Regions from separate parts of the Amycolatopsis sp. NPDC000009 genome, predicted to be linked through region 2. Evidence: riboswitches for the same ligand, from Rfam matches in the RefSeq annotation. Region 2 holds a riboswitch; the other holds the start of a gene.
What was found. Region 2 has a riboswitch for S-adenosylmethionine ahead of thrC (threonine synthase). Riboswitches for the same ligand answer to the same signal wherever they lie in the genome.
Positions count from the first base shown of each region.

Region 1: linked by a shared signal. The riboswitch ahead of ACZ3HL_RS08730 (methionine ABC transporter ATP-binding protein) and the one ahead of thrC (threonine synthase) in region 2 are both predicted to bind S-adenosylmethionine.

Region 1 covers NZ_JBVHDI010000002.1:536,303-543,725, forward strand. Annotated here, with positions in the region: gene ACZ3HL_RS08705 (TatD family hydrolase) at 1-13, shown strand, start outside; gene ACZ3HL_RS08710 (transglycosylase family protein) at 427-1,806, shown strand; gene ACZ3HL_RS08715 (DUF222 domain-containing protein) at 1,865-2,872, opposite strand; gene ACZ3HL_RS08720 (GNAT family N-acetyltransferase) at 3,019-3,603, opposite strand; gene rsmA (16S rRNA (adenine(1518)-N(6)/adenine(1519)-N(6))-dimethyltransferase RsmA) at 3,644-4,480, shown strand; SAM riboswitch class I at 4,704-4,794, shown strand; gene ACZ3HL_RS08730 (methionine ABC transporter ATP-binding protein) at 5,006-6,016, shown strand; gene ACZ3HL_RS08735 (4-(cytidine 5'-diphospho)-2-C-methyl-D-erythritol kinase) at 6,136-7,101, shown strand; gene ACZ3HL_RS08740 (ABC-F family ATP-binding cassette domain-containing protein) at 7,168-7,423, shown strand, end outside.
Region 2 covers NZ_JBVHDI010000001.1:418,111-425,533, reverse strand. Annotated here, with positions in the region: gene lepA (translation elongation factor 4) at 1-1,734, opposite strand, end outside; gene ACZ3HL_RS02200 (class I SAM-dependent methyltransferase) at 1,848-2,435, shown strand; gene ACZ3HL_RS02195 (VOC family protein) at 2,432-2,806, opposite strand; gene ACZ3HL_RS02190 (EamA family transporter) at 2,830-3,735, opposite strand; gene rpsT (30S ribosomal protein S20) at 4,068-4,328, shown strand; gene holA (DNA polymerase III subunit delta) at 4,381-5,364, opposite strand; SAM riboswitch class I at 5,500-5,632, shown strand; gene thrC (threonine synthase) at 5,646-6,911, shown strand; partial or broken gene ACZ3HL_RS02170 (ComEC/Rec2 family competence protein) at 6,929-7,423, opposite strand, start outside.

The DNA.
Region 1 (7,423 bases), on a different contig from region 2:
CACCACCGGTTGAACGGATTGCGACATTAGTGATCGACAATGGTCCACTCTGATGAGTGAGCAACGTCACGACACTCCGGGCGGTGTTTGCGCAACCCGGCGAGGTTCGTTACTGTCCCGTGATCGTGCCGGTCGGGGCCCGCTCAAGCGGTTTCCGGCTGTTACGCCCACAGTCACGTCAGTGCACGTCGGGGAAGCGGAACCAGGAGAGGTACGGCCTGGAACCGTGACGATGGCGCTGGCTGCGGGTGTCGGACTTCTAGAGGTGTGCCGAAGTGCGCATCGAGACGAAGGACGTAGTGGAGTGGTTGTCGAGCTCCTCGACGTCTTGGGAAAGGGAACGACCCAGTGACTGGTAGCAGTAGGCAGGATGGCTCGCGCCTCGGCGCAGAGACGAACACCTTCGCTTCCTCCGGTTCGGTTGCCGTGCTCGACCGCGACACTCAGTACGGCGAGCTGGACTACTCCGACGATCCGCGCATCACGCACCAGGACGTCCTGGCCGCGCTCGGCCCCGACGCCGACGCCCTGATGGCCGAGATCGACGTCGACGTCGACGAGCTGATCCGCCTCATCAGCGCCGAGACCACCATGCTCCCGCCGATCGTCATCCCGGACGAGCTGGCCGAGGACCGCACCGCGGGCGCGCCGATGAAGGCCGCGACCAAGGACGAGGTCATCGCGAACTCGACCCGCGTCTGGAAGAAGCGTTTCCTCAAGGGAACCGTCATGGCGGTGCTGCTCACCCTCGGTGGTGGCGGCGCGGCCGCGATGGCGATGAACAAGAGCGTCACCCTCGACGTCGACGGCAAGCAGCAGACCGTCCACAGCTTCGGCGACACCGTCGGTGAGGTCCTCGAAGACGCCGGCCTCTCGGTCGGTGCGCACGACTCGCTCTCGCCCTCGCCTCAGGCCGAGGTGGGCGATGGCGGCGTCATCAAGCTGGAGCGCGGTCGCAAGCTGAACCTGATCGTCGACGGCGCACCGCAGCAGGAGTCCTGGGTCCGCGCGACCAACCTCGGCGAAGCGCTGAACCAGCTCGGTCGCGCCGACCTCGCCAAGGCCGGCACCTGGACCTCGCTCCCGCAGAACGGCGAGCTGCCGCTCGAAGGCGCCACCGTCGAGGTCAAGACCCTCAAGAACGTCACGGTCTACGACGGCGCGAACGAACCGCGCAAGGTTCAGACCAACTCCGTCACCACCAAGGAATTCCTCGGTGAGCTTCGGATGACCCTCGGCCCCGACGACGAGGCCGTCGGCGGTCTCGACGTCAAGCTGGTCGACGGCGCCGAGGTCCACATCAGCCGGACCGGCGTCACCATGGTCAAGCAGAACGAGGAAATCGCTCCGCCCGAGCAGAAGGTCGACGACCCGAACCTCGAAAAGGGCAAGACCAAGGTCGAGGACCCGGGCACCCCGGGCCAGAAGACCGTGACCTACAAGGTCACCAAGCGCAACGGCAAAGAGGTCGACCGCGAGAAGGTCTCGGAAGAGGTCATCACCGAGGCCAAGCCCAAGATCGTCAAGGTCGGTACCAAGAAGCCCGCCGACCCGGTCATCGGAGACGCCGGCGCCTGGGACCGCATCGCGCAGTGCGAGTCGACCGGGAACTGGTCCGCCAACACCGGCAACGGCTACTACGGTGGCCTGCAGTTCAACAAGAGCACCTGGGACGCCTACGGTGGCGACCAGTACGCCGCGTACCCGCACCAGGCCAGCAAGGCCCAGCAGATCGCTGTCGCCGAGAAGGTCCGCGATGACCGTGGCGGCTACGGCGCTTGGCCGCACTGTGGCAAGAAGGCCTGACGCCAGATCCATCCTCCTTCCTGAAGGTCATCGTGTGGGTTCGCCCGCAAGGTGGCCTTCAGGCCGTTAGGGGCTTCGGTGGCTGAGCCGGGTTCCCGGCTCTCGGTTTCGAGAGTCTCGCCCACCAGCGCGCAGTCCGAATGTGGGCCACGTTCCTGGCCGGTTGTCGAACCCCTCCGCCGCCGCGGGGCGGGCTTTGGGGGCCCTGAGGCGGCGTCTGGGCGGGCTTGGGGTGTTTTCTGGGCCCCTCGGCTGGCTCGGCAGCCTGAGGCTGCTCGCTGACCTGTTCCGAGCCCTGCCGGGGCACAGGGATGTCCGGGTCGCTTTCCGCGAGCTCGACGATCTCCGCGAACGCGTCGCCGCGTCGCTCGGCCGGCGAACGGTCGTCGGCTTCCTTGTCGGGGGCCGGGTAGGCCCGCGGCACCAGGAGCGCGTTCAGGCGGGCGCCCGTCTCGGCATCGAGGTTGCCGCGCATGTCCCAACGACCGGTTCGTTTCTGGCGCAACCAGAACTCGCTCCGCTGCCGTTGCGGACCAGGGGCGTCTTTGGGTTTTCCATCCGGGTCGTGTCTTGCGAGCAGCTCTGTTCCTGCGACCGTCACGTCGCGCGGTCTCGCGACGCCGGCGAGCTCGACCAAGCCCTTCTCCTCCTCGAGCCGTGCGCTCGCGGTGACGTGCTCGGGCAGCTTCTTCATAACCGTGACGATCCGGTCGATACTGGCTTCGGCCAGCGCACCGGTGGTGGCCGCAGTGCCGGTCAGGGGCGCGACGGGGTCGATCGACGTGCCGTCGCGCGCCCGTCTCGAATTGAGTGCCAGCGCTCTGCCGGTCACTCTTTGTGCCTCTGCACGAGGCACCCGGGCCACATGCTCGTAGAAGACGGCGATCGAGTTGTATCCATAGAGATCCCGGACACCACGTGACTCGATCTCGGCCAGGATCTGGCCGACCTCGGCGACAAGACGTCGCCCTTCGCGTAGCCGTGTCTGCAACTCGTCGAGAAGCAGTTCGGCGTCACCTTCCGGCAGGTTGAGCGGGAAGGCCTTGGGAATGTTTGTGCTGGTCATCCCTCGATTGTCGAGGCAGATTCGAACGAATGCACGGTATCGATCGAGTGGATGATCATCACGCTCCGGCTGCGCCGACCTGCGCCGATCACCCTTGAGTGGGATGCGTGTCGCTTGGGAAAAGCCATCCGGATGGTGGGGCCGGATCAGGTCGGCCCCATGCCTGGGCGATGCATCCGATCCCACTCCTCGCGGAGCACCCCGTAGACGACGGCGTCATGGACGCCGCCGGACCAGCGCCGGGCTCGCCGGAACCGGCCTTCTTCGACGAACCCGAGGCGCCGCCCGACGGTGATCATTCCCGGGTTCCCCGAGAATGTGGCGAAGTCCAGGCGGAGCGCGTCGGTTCGGGAGAACAAGTAGGTCGTCCACATGCGCAAGGCCTCGGTGCCGAACCCGCCGCCCCAATACCGCTGGTCGTAGATGACCAGCCCCATTCGCCGCCAGTCGGTCTCCCTGCTTTCCCAGTACCAGCTGACCCGGCCGATCAACCTTCCGTCGCTCGAATCGCACACGGCGAGGCTGGTGCGGGGATCGGGTGGCTCGGTCTTGATCGTGGTGAGTTCGCGCGCCGTGGATTCGGCGGCGGCCATGGTCGGGCTGCCGAAGTAGGGCCCGTTCGTTGCGTGCCAAGGCCGCGCGGGATCGAGCAGGTCGAGGAGCGGCCCGAGGTCGGACGGGCGCCAGTCGCGCAGCCGGACTTTCTCACCATCGAGTACGACGTCGTCCACCGGCCAATCGTGGCTTACCGGACGTGGTTACGATCGTCGGGTGACTGAACTGCTCGGTCCTGCGGAAATCAGGGCGCTGGCGGCCGAGCTGGACGTACGTCCGACCAAGAAGCTCGGCCAGAACTTCGTGCACGATCCCAACACGGTGCGCCGCATCGTCGACCTCTCGGGGATCGGCGAAGGGGATGTCGTCCTGGAGGTCGGGCCGGGCCTCGGCTCGCTGACGCTCGGACTGCTCGCGACCGGCGCCGAGGTCGTCGCGGTCGAAATCGATCCTGTGCTGGCGGGGCGGCTGCCGAGCACCGTGGCCGAGCGAGGTGGGGCCGAAAGGCTGGCGGTCGTCGGCGCTGACGCGTTGCGGATCAGCGCGGACGATCTGCCCGCACGGCCGACGGCACTCGTCGCGAACCTGCCCTACAACGTCGCCGTTCCCGTCGTGCTCCACCTGCTCGCCGAACTGCCGTCGCTGACCAGTGGTCTCGTGATGGTCCAGACCGAAGTCGCGGACAGGATGGCGGCGGGGCCGGGAAGCCGGACTTACGGCGTGCCCAGCGTCAAGCTCGCCTGGTACGGGAAGACGCGCAAGGTCGCCGCGGTGCCCCGAGCGGTTTTCTGGCCCGTTCCGAACGTGGACTCCGCCTTGGTCTCGTTCGAGCGGGGCGACGTGGTGTCGTCCGTGGAGCGGGAGCGGCTGTTCGCGGTCGTCGATGCCGCCTTCTCGCAACGGCGGAAGACCTTGCGAGCCGCGTTGGCGTCGTGGGCCGGTTCCGCCGAACGCGCGGGGGAACTGCTCGAAAAGGCGGGAATCGACCCCAAGACCCGCGGGGAACAGCTGGACGTTCATCAGTTCGCCCGGATCGCCGCGGCCGCCGGCTGACCACCCTGTCGCGGGTGTGACCGGAGCCGCGCGGCTGCGTGGTTCCTCCCCTCGATTCGACGCGGACGAATCTCGTCTTAGCAGGCAGCACGCCTGTCGTGAGCCGGATGTAGCTGGCGGCATCTCATGATGTGGACAGCCCATCCTGTATGATGGACGCGACCAGACGTGTGATCTGCGCCTACGTGCTTGCTTTCATCCAGTGGGATCGGTTTTACTCAGTAAGCCATCCCGAGCGACTGAGAGACCTGGCTCGCCGAAGTCGCAGCAACCACCCTCCACAGGGCAGGTGCTACAGCCAGGACCGATGGAGGCTGTGCCTAATGAACAGGGTCACCCACCCGCTCCTGCTGACCAGGCGACGTGTCGTCGATGAAGGTCGCCGCACGGTAAGTGCGTGTCGACGCTCCACCGTTACTGCCTGAGTCCTTTCCCTTACCTCTGAATCCGTCCGTTTCCGGACGGTCACTCGGTGACGGTCGGCGCGCTCGAAAGAAGCAGCGCCCCATGTGCATGGAGCCTTTCGTGATCACTGTCGAAAACCTGTCCAAGTCCTTTCCCCTCAACGGAAATCCCGTCGTCGCACTGCGCGATGTGAGCGTGGAAATCCAAGCTGGCTCGCTGTTCGGAGTCGTCGGTCCGGCGGGCTCCGGCAAATCGACCCTCGCTCGGTGCATCGGTCTTCAGGAGCGTCCCGACCGCGGCGTCGTTCGCCTCGACGGCCTCAACACCGGGACTCTCGACGGACGCCGACTCCGGGAAATCCGGCGCCAGGTCGGCGTCGTGAGCACCAAGCCGGAATTGCTCGCCGAGCGCACCATCGCCGGCAACATCGCTTCGCCGCTCGAGCAGCTCGGCCTCGACGGGCCGCAGCGTCGCACCCGGGTCGGCAACCTGCTCGACCTGGTCGGGCTCACACCCCGTGCGGGGCAGCGACCGGGCGACCTGTCCGAGGGGCAGCTGCGCCGAGTGGCCATCGCCAAGGCGCTGGCCGCCGGGCCGTCCGTGCTCCTGGCCGACGACCCGACCGCGGGCGTGCAGTCCGAGGAGTCCGGTGCGGTCCTGACCGTGCTCGACCGTGCGCGGGCCGAGCTCGGCGTCACCGTGCTGCTCACCACGCCCGACGCCGGTGTCGTCCGCCGTGTCTGCGACGACGTCGCCGTGCTGGAGGCCGGCGCGGTCATCGAACGCGGAACCGTGCTCGACCTGGTCTCCGACCCGAACAGCCGGACCGCGCAGGCGCTGCTTCCCGCGATCGAAACCGGGCGGGCACAGGCCTCGAAGTACGACCGTGCGGTGGACGTCGTGCTCGTCGGCTTCGCCTCGGTCGGTGCACTGCTGCCGGAGGCCGCCGGTCGCTTCGACGTCGAGCTCGCCACCATCGGGGGCGGCCTGACCCGGATCGGAGACACTCCGGTCGGCCGGTTCCGCCTCGGGGTGCGCGGTGAGCGCGCGGACGCCGCGCTCGCCTGGATCGCCGAACGTGGCGGCCACGTGACCCACCCGGTCCGCGGACCGCAGGGTGTCGCCGCCTGATTTCTCCTCGAACGGGCCGCTCAGGACGAATCGCGTCCGGGGCGGCCCGTTCGCGTATGCCCGTCCGTTCTCTTTCTCCTGGTGACAGCGCAAGTGGAGCGGCCACGTAGGCTTGAGGCGTGCTCGCCGTCGTACCGCCCCCAGTAACCGTCAGGGTTCCCGCCAAGGTCAACCTGCACCTGTCGGTCGGTGACGTACGCCCGGACGGTTACCACGAGCTGGTGACCGTGTTCCAGGCGCTTTCCCTGACCGACGAGGTGACCGTCGCGGTCACCGAGGACCCCGGCGTCGAGGTCTACGGCGAAGGTGAAGGTTCCGTACCGATAGGAGCCAACAACCTCGCCTGGAAGGCTGCGCAGGCGCTGGCGGCCCATGTCGGCAAGGCGGACGGCGAGTCCAAGGTCAGAGTGGTGCTGCGCAAAGGCATCCCGGTCGCGGGCGGGATGGCCGGTGGCAGCGCCGACGCGGCCGCGACCCTGGTGGGGCTCGCGTCGCTCTGGAAACTCGACATTTCCCGCGACGAACTGGCGGGTATCGCCGCGAAGCTCGGTAGCGATGTTCCTTTCGCGCTTTACGGCGGGACAGCGCTGGGCACCGGCCGAGGCGAGCAGCTGGTGCCTGTCTTGTCGAGGCACACCTTCCACTGGGTCTTGGCCTTCGACCAGCGTGGGCTTTCGACTCCGAGGGTGTTCGGCGAGCTGGACAAGTTGCGTGAAGAGGGCAGCCCGCCGCGGATCGGCTCGCATACTCCGGTGGTGGAAGCGCTGGCATCCGGCGATCCGCGGCAACTGGCGCTGCTTCTCGGCAATGACCTCCAGGCGGCCGCTGTTTCGTTGCGTCCGGGGCTGCGTCGCACGTTACGGGCGGGAGTCAACGCTGGTGCGCTCGCCGGCACCGTGTCCGGATCCGGGCCGACCTGCGCGTTCCTGTGCGCGGACGCCCAGTCGGCCGTCGAGGTCGCCGCGGAACTGTCCGGCGCGGGTGTCTGTCGCACGGTGCGCGTCGCGCACGGGCCGGTCCCCGGAGCCCGGCTGGTCGGCGGGGACGACGCGCCGCGGCCGTCGCCGCCTCGGGTGCACGCATGAGGGTGTCCGAAATGGACACCGACTAATTCGTTTGTGGTGCGAGCTTTGGAAAGGATCGGCTGAGGCATGGCCAACTTGGTCAACCTGGAGTCGGTGAGCAAGTCCTTCGGGGTGCGCCCGCTGCTCGACGGTGTTTCGCTCGGTGTGGCGGAGGGGCAGCGTATCGGTGTCGTCGGTCTCAACGGGGGCGGGAAGACGACGCTGCTGGAGGTCCTCGCCGGGATCAGCGAGCCGGACACGGGACGGGTCAGCCAGGTCCGGGGTTTGCGGATGGCGGTGGTCACCCAGCGAACCGAACTTCCCGACGGCAGCACGGTCGGAG
Region 2 (7,423 bases):
CTTTTCCAGCAGCTTGCGCTTACGCGAGATGTCACCGCCGTAGCACTTCGCGAGCACGTCCTTGCGAATCGCGCGAATGGTCTCGCGGGCGATGATGCGGGCGCCGATGGCGGCCTGGATCGGCACCTCGAAGTTCTGCCGCGGGATCAGCTCGCGCAGCCGGTTCACCATGCGGTTGCCGTAGTTGTAGGCGTCGTCCTTGTGCACGATCGCGGAGAACGCGTCGACACCCTCGCCCTGGAGCAGGATGTCCACCTTGACCAGGTCCGCCGCCTGCGCACCGGCCTCTTCGTAGTCCAGCGACGCGTAACCACGCGTCCGCGACTTCAGCGTGTCGAAGAAGTCGAAGATGATCTCACCCAGCGGCAGGTTGTACCGAAGTTCGACCCTGTCCTCGGACAGATAGTCCATGCCGAGCAGTGTGCCGCGCTTGTTCTGGCACAGCTCCATGATCGTGCCGATGAACTCCGACGGCGCCAGGATGCTCACCTTGCTGACCGGTTCGAGCACCTTGTCGATCTTGTTCCCGGTCGGCCAGTCCGACGGGTTGGTGACGTGGATCTCCTTGCCGTCGTCCAGCACCACGTCGTAGACCACGTTCGGCGCGGTGGAGATCAGGTCGAGACCGAACTCGCGCTCCAGCCGGTCGCGGGTGATCTCCAGGTGCAGCAGGCCGAGGAAGCCGCAGCGGAAGCCGAAGCCGAGCGCCACCGACGTCTCGGGCTCGTAGTCCAGCGCGGCGTCGTTGAGCTGAAGCTTGTCCAAGGCCTCGCGCAGGTCGGGGTAGTCCGAGCCGTCCACCGGGTACAGGCCTGAGTAGACCATCGGCTTCGGCTCGCGGTAACCGGCGAGCGGCTCCTTCGCGCCCTGGCGTTCGGAGGTGACGGTGTCACCGACCTTCGACTGCCGGACGTCCTTCACCCCGGTGATGAGGTAGCCCACCTCACCGACGCCCAGCCCCTTGCTGGCCTTGGGCTCCGGCGAGATGATCCCGACCTCGAGGAGTTCGTGGGTGGCGCCGGTGGACATCATCTTGATCCGCTCGCGCGGCGTGATCTTGCCGTCGACGACCCTGATGTAGGTCACGACGCCCCGGTAGGTGTCGTACACCGAGTCGAAGATCATCGCCCGTGCCGGGGCGTCGGCGTCACCCTGCGGCGCGGGCACCTGCTTCACCACCGCGTCGAGCAGGTCACCGACGCCGACACCGGTCTTCGCGGACACGCGCAGCACGTCCGAGGGTTCGCAGCCGATGATGTGCGCGATCTCGGCGGCGTACTTGTCCGGATCCGCCGACGGCAGGTCGATCTTGTTGAGCACCGGGATGATCTGGAGGTTGTTCTCCAGCGCGAGGTACAGGTTGGCGAGCGTCTGCGCCTCGATCCCCTGCGCGGCGTCGACCAGCAGGACGGCGCCTTCACACGCCTCGAGGGCGCGGGAGACCTCGTAGGTGAAGTCGACGTGGCCCGGGGTGTCGATCATGTGCAGGACGTGGTCCTGCCCGTCGACCTTCCAGGGCAGGCGCACGTTCTGCGCCTTGATGGTGATGCCGCGCTCCCGCTCGATGTCCATTCGATCGAGGTACTGAGCTCGCATGGCCCGTTCCTCGACCACGCCGGTGAGCTGCAGCATCCGGTCGGCCAGGGTCGACTTGCCGTGGTCGATATGCGCGATGATGCAGAAGTTCCGGATGAGCTCCGGGGGCGTGAAGGTCGTGTCGGCGAACGTCGTCAACGGGTTTCCTCGCGAAGGTCGGGGTGTGCCATCTCTATGCTCCCATGCCGCTCCGGGTGCGAGTGGGGGTCATCCCCGATGCGGCCCGTGATGAGCTGTGGTGCCCTCGAAGTATGAGCACTTCACTGTCCCAGATACTCGACCGAACGTTCGGCCATCCCCGGGGACTGCTCGGCCGGTTCGGCGGCCGGGCGATGGCGCACGGCAACGCCGCCACCGAGCTTCGCGTCGTCGAGCTGGCGTCGATCGAGTCGGGCGAAACCGCCCTGGTCGTGGGCCCTGGCCCGGGCGTCGGCCTTGAGGCCACGGCCGAACGCGCGGGCCGCGCGATCGGCGTCGACCCCTCCCTGGAGATGCTCGCCCGCTCGCGCCGCCGCTGCGGCGACGAGGTGGAGCTGCGGCACGGCACCGCGGACGCCACCGGCCAGCCGGACGAGAGCGTCGACGTGGTCCTGAGCGTCAACAACGTGCAGTTGTGGGAGGACCGGGCGGCCGGTTTCGCCGAGCTGTTCCGCGTGCTGCGTCCCGGCGGAAGACTGCTGCTGTCTTCGCACGAGAAGTGGCTGCCGGTGTCCCGGCACGAACTGGCCGACGAAGTGGCCGCCGCCGGCTTCACCGACCTGCAGACCTGGACCTGGGAACCGCCGGGCTTCGGCGCCTCACTCGCCGCTCAGCTGCGCGCGATCAAGCCGCTGGACTAACGCGGATCCGTGCGCAACGGATGCTCACGCGGCACCTCGACCAGCACGATCCTGGTGCCGTCCGGGTCGGCGATCCACGCTTCGTCCAGACCCCAGGGTTCGCGCTGTGCCCCGCGGACGGGCTCCAAACCCTTCTCCACGAGTTCCTCGAGCGCCGCCGCCAGGTCCCGGACCTGGAGCCACAAGGCGACGTCAGGGGTCGGGCCGGTCTTCCCGGTACCGACGATCTCGATCGAGCCGTTCCCGGCGAAGAACACCGTCCCGCCAGGGAACTCCTTGTCGATGGCCAGGCCCAGGGTGTCCCGATAGAACGCCGTCGACACGTCGAGGTCCTTCGGGTGGATCAGCACCCTGCTGCTCAGCACGTCCATGGCTCAATCCCTACCGGATGGGTTCAGGCCATCGCAATCGCGGTGATCCCCGCCAGCACCACCACCGAGCCGGCCAGCCTGCGGACGGCGTTCGCCTCCCCCAGGACCAGCCAGGCGGCAAGCCCACCCAGGACGATGCTCAGCTCCCTCGCTGGTGCGACGAGACTCACCGGAGCGATCTGGAGGGCATAGAGCACCAGCAGGTAGGCGACCGGCGAGAGCGCGCCGACGATCAGCACCTCACGCTTGTGTTCTCGCCAGAGCCACGAGACCTCGTCGCGGTCCTTCAGCGCGTATGGCGTCATCAGGAGGCTTTGCACGATCGCGCCGGTTCCGAAGTAGACGATCGGCGGGACCCCGAGGCCCGTGACCGAATGCGCGTCCCACAGGGTGTAGGCGGCGATCGTGAGCCCGGTCAGCAGTCCGTAGACCAGGCCTTTGCGGCGGGCGGCACGATCGGCGGCATCGGCATGCGCCGGCGCCCGCCCGGAGCCGATCACCAGCACCCCGGCTACGACGAGGAACGCGCCCACCAGGCCGAGCACGCCCGGCCGCTCGCCGAGCAACACGACGGCCGCGAGCACCGAGAGCAGCGGTCCGGTACCGCGGGCGACGGGATAGACGACGGAAAGGTCGCCGACGGCGTAGCCCCGCTGGAGGACGATCCCGTAGGTGACGTGGAACACCGCCGTGACCACCGCGGCGAACAACCATGTCCACTGTGGACGTTGCGGCTCCACGGTCAGCGAGACGGCCATGACGGGGACGAGCAGGACGGCGGAGAGACTGTAGTAAGCCCAGACGAACCGGGCTCCGCCACGACGGATCCGCTTGGCCGCGAGGTTCCAGCCCGCGTGGATGACGGCGGCGATGAGGACGAAGGACAGGGCGGTGGCGTTCACGGCGGACCTTTCACGTTTTCCGCGCATGCGGAAAACACCGGTCCTCCAGGCTTTTGTCCCGTCAGATGAACGGCGGCGCTTCCGGCCCCGCCGATGGTGCCGCTCGGACCTGTCCCGTCTGCCCTGATTGTGTGCTTTCCTGAGCGGGCAGGCGGCGGAACCCTAGGCACTACGCTTCGCACCGTACCTCAAGCCCCCGCCCCGAGGTGGCCGCGAGCCATCCCCGGACGGCTGTTAAGCTTGCCTCTCACCGTCGTGTGGCATTCCGTCATGGAGGAAACCCGCGCGCTCCCACGAGCACGCAGGGCCGGTCACAGCGCGGCGATGAAACCACCGAGAGATTCAAGAGGAGCGCCCCCGTGGCCAACATCAAGTCGCAGATCAAGCGCATCACCACCAACGAGAAGGCGCGTCAGCGCAACCAGGCGATCCGGTCCTCGGTGAAGACCGCGATCCGCAAGTTCCGCGAGGCCGCCGACGCCGGCGACAAGGCCAAGGCCCTGGAGCTGCAGAAGGACGCGGCCAAGAAGCTGGACAAGGCCGTGACCAAGGGCGTTCTCCACGCCAACCAGGCCGCCAACAAGAAGTCCGCGCTGGCGAAGCGCGCGAACTCTCTCTGATCGGCTTTCGAAGGGCCCCGGTGACGCCAGTCACCGGGGCCCTTCGCCGTGTTCAGCGGCTTGTGCCGTGGGCGTCGACGACCTCCAGGACGGCACGCTCCAACGCGTACTCGGGGTTGGCCGCGACCCCCTTGACCTCGGCGTTGAGCCGGGCGACCACCCGCATCGCGGTGGCGAGCCCGTCCTGGCCCCAGCCGCGGGCCTGCCCCTGCGCCTTGCGCACCTTCCAGGGCGGCATCCCCAGCTCACCCGCCATCTGGTTCGGGTTGCCTCGACCAGCACCGGACACCCGCGCGATCGTGCGGACTGCGTCGGCTAGGGCGTCCGCCACCAGCACGTGCGGGACGCCCAGCTGCATCGCCCAGCGCAGCGACTCCAGTGCCGCCGCCTTGTCCCCGGCGACGGCCTTCTCCGCCACGGCGAACCCGTTCACGTCCGCACGGCCCCGGTGATAGCGCCGGACCGCCTGCTCGTCGACCACTCCGCCGGCGTCCGCGACCAGCTGGGTCGCGGCCGACGACAGTTCACGCAGATCCGAGCCGACCGCGTCGATCAGCGCGAGCACGGCCGCACCGTCGATCTTCCCGCCGACGCGGCGGACCTCGTTGCGGACAAAAGACTCCCGCTCAGCGGCCTTGGTCAGTTTCGGGCATTCGACGACCTCCGCACCGGCCTTCTTCAAGGCGGCGGGGAGCCCCTTCGCGGCCTTGCTCCGGCCACCTCCGCTGTGCACGACGACGAGCACGATGCCGTCGGCGGGGGCCTTGACGTAGGCCATCACCCCGTCGGCGAGCTCCTGCGAGATGTCGTGCGCGGACTCGAGGACGATCACCCTCCCTTCGGCGAACAGGGAGGGGCTGACCATCTCCGCGAGCGCCGGGACTGTGAGGTCCGACACCCGGATCCGGGTGAGATCCGCCGTCGGATCAGCCGCTTTGGCCGCGTCCGAAGCGCTGCGGACCGCGCGTTCGATCAGCAGCTCTTCCTCACCGAGAACCAGGACCAGCGGCGATGGGGCGGAAGCTTGCGTCGTCACGATGACGATCCTGCCACTCCTCCTCTCGTGTGCTTTGTCCGGTGATGTGTTGCGGGCACGGTGGCCCCACCTGAGCCTCATGTCGTACGGTGTTGGCGAGGCGACGCGATCACACGCGTGCCGACAATCGAATACCGCTCATCCAGAGGGGCAGAGGGAACGGCCCGATGAAGCCCCGGCAACCGGCGTCAGCCTGTCATTCCGCGATCGCGGGATAGCTGACGAACACGGTGCCAATTCCGGCCCGCCATGGCGGGGCAGATGAGGAAAGGAACCTCGCGATGACCGCAACCCTCGGCACGACCTCCACCACCAAGACCCCGGATCTCGGACCGGCCGTCGAACTGGTGTCGAAGGAAGAGGGACACCGGCAGCCGCTCGCTCCAGAATTCGTTTCCGCCGAGGACTTCTCGCCGCTCGAAGTCGCCTACGACTTCGGCCGCGTGCGCCGCGAGGACATCGAAGCCGGGCCGAAGAACATCTGGCGCTACAAGAAACTCCTTCCCGTTCCCTCGAACGTCGAAGAGATTCCCAACACCGAACCCGGCGCCACCCGGCTCATCCAGGCTGACAGGCTCGCGAAAGCCTTGGGTGTCAAGAAGGTCTGGGTCAAGGACGACACCGGCAACCCCACGCACTCCTTCAAGGACCGCGTGGTCGCCGTCGCCTTGGCGGCCGCGCGCGAGTTCGGGTTCGACGTGCTCGCCTGTCCCTCGACCGGCAACCTGGCCAACGCCGTCGCCGCCGCGGCGGCCCGCGCCGGCTGGCGGTCGGTCGTGCTGATCCCGAAGACCCTGGAACGCGCCAAGATCCTCACCACCGCCGTGTACGACGGTGACCTGATCGCGGTCGACGGCAACTACGACGACGTGAACCGGCTCGCCACCCAGCTCGCCGCCGAGCAGGAGAGCTGGGCGTTCGTCAACGTGAACGTCCGGCCCTACTACTCGGAAGGCTCCAAAACGCTGGCCTTCGAGGTCGCCGAACAGCTCGGCTGGCGGCTTCCCTCCCAGATCGTGGTGCCGATCGCCTCCGGTTCCCAGCTCACCAAGGTGGACAAGGGTTTCCGCGAGTTCGGGCAGCTCGGCCTCGTCGAGGAGACGCCGTACAAGGTGTTCGGCGCGCAGGCCACCGGCTGCTCCCCCGTCTCGGCGGCCTTCCGCGCCGGGCACGACGTCGTCCAGCCGGTCAAACCGGACACGATCGCCCGGTCGCTGGCGATCGGGAACCCGGCCGACGGCCCCTACGTCCTCGACGTGGTCAACCGCACCGGTGGCGCAATCGAAGACGTCACCGACGAAGAGGTCGTCGAGGGCATCCGGCTGCTCGCCCGCACCGAGGGCATCTTCACCGAGACCGCCGGCGGCGTCACCGTCGCGACGGCCAAGAAGCTCATCGAGACCGGCAAGCTCAACCCGGACGAGGAGATCGTCCTGCTGATCACCGGCGACGGCCTCAAGACCCTCGACGCCGTCGAGGACAAGATCGGCCCGAAGGCCACCGTCAGCGCCTCGGCCGACGCGGTCCGCGAAGCTCTGGGCATCTGAGCTCCCCGCGGCCCGCCTCAAGAACGAGGCGGGCCGCGGGGCTCACCCCGGCGTACCAGGGCGAGACCTCGCGCGTCGGCGATGACAGCGGTGTCGCCGTCCGTGTCCGTCCTCGCGACCGACGCACCCACGGCCACCAAGTTGTCCAAAGTGGACTTGTTCGGATGCCCGTAGGTGTTTCCGGCGCCAACGCTCACCAACGCCACCCGCGGCGCGACGGCGTTGAGGAAATCCGGTGCCGTGTAACGGCTTCCGTGGTGGGGGACCTTCAGGATCTCGGCACGGAGTTCCGCGCCCTCGGTCATCAGGTCGGCCTGCGCCGCAAGCTCGACATCGCCCGTCAGCAGCACCCGGCCCGCCGGGGTCCCGGCGCGCAGGACGACGGAACCGTTGTTGATCACCGTTCCGTCCTGTTCACGGACCGATCGGCTGGTGACATACCGCGGCCCCAGTACGTCCAGCGACAGCCGCGGCCAGTCCAGCCGTTGTCCGATCTCCAGCTCCAGCAGGGG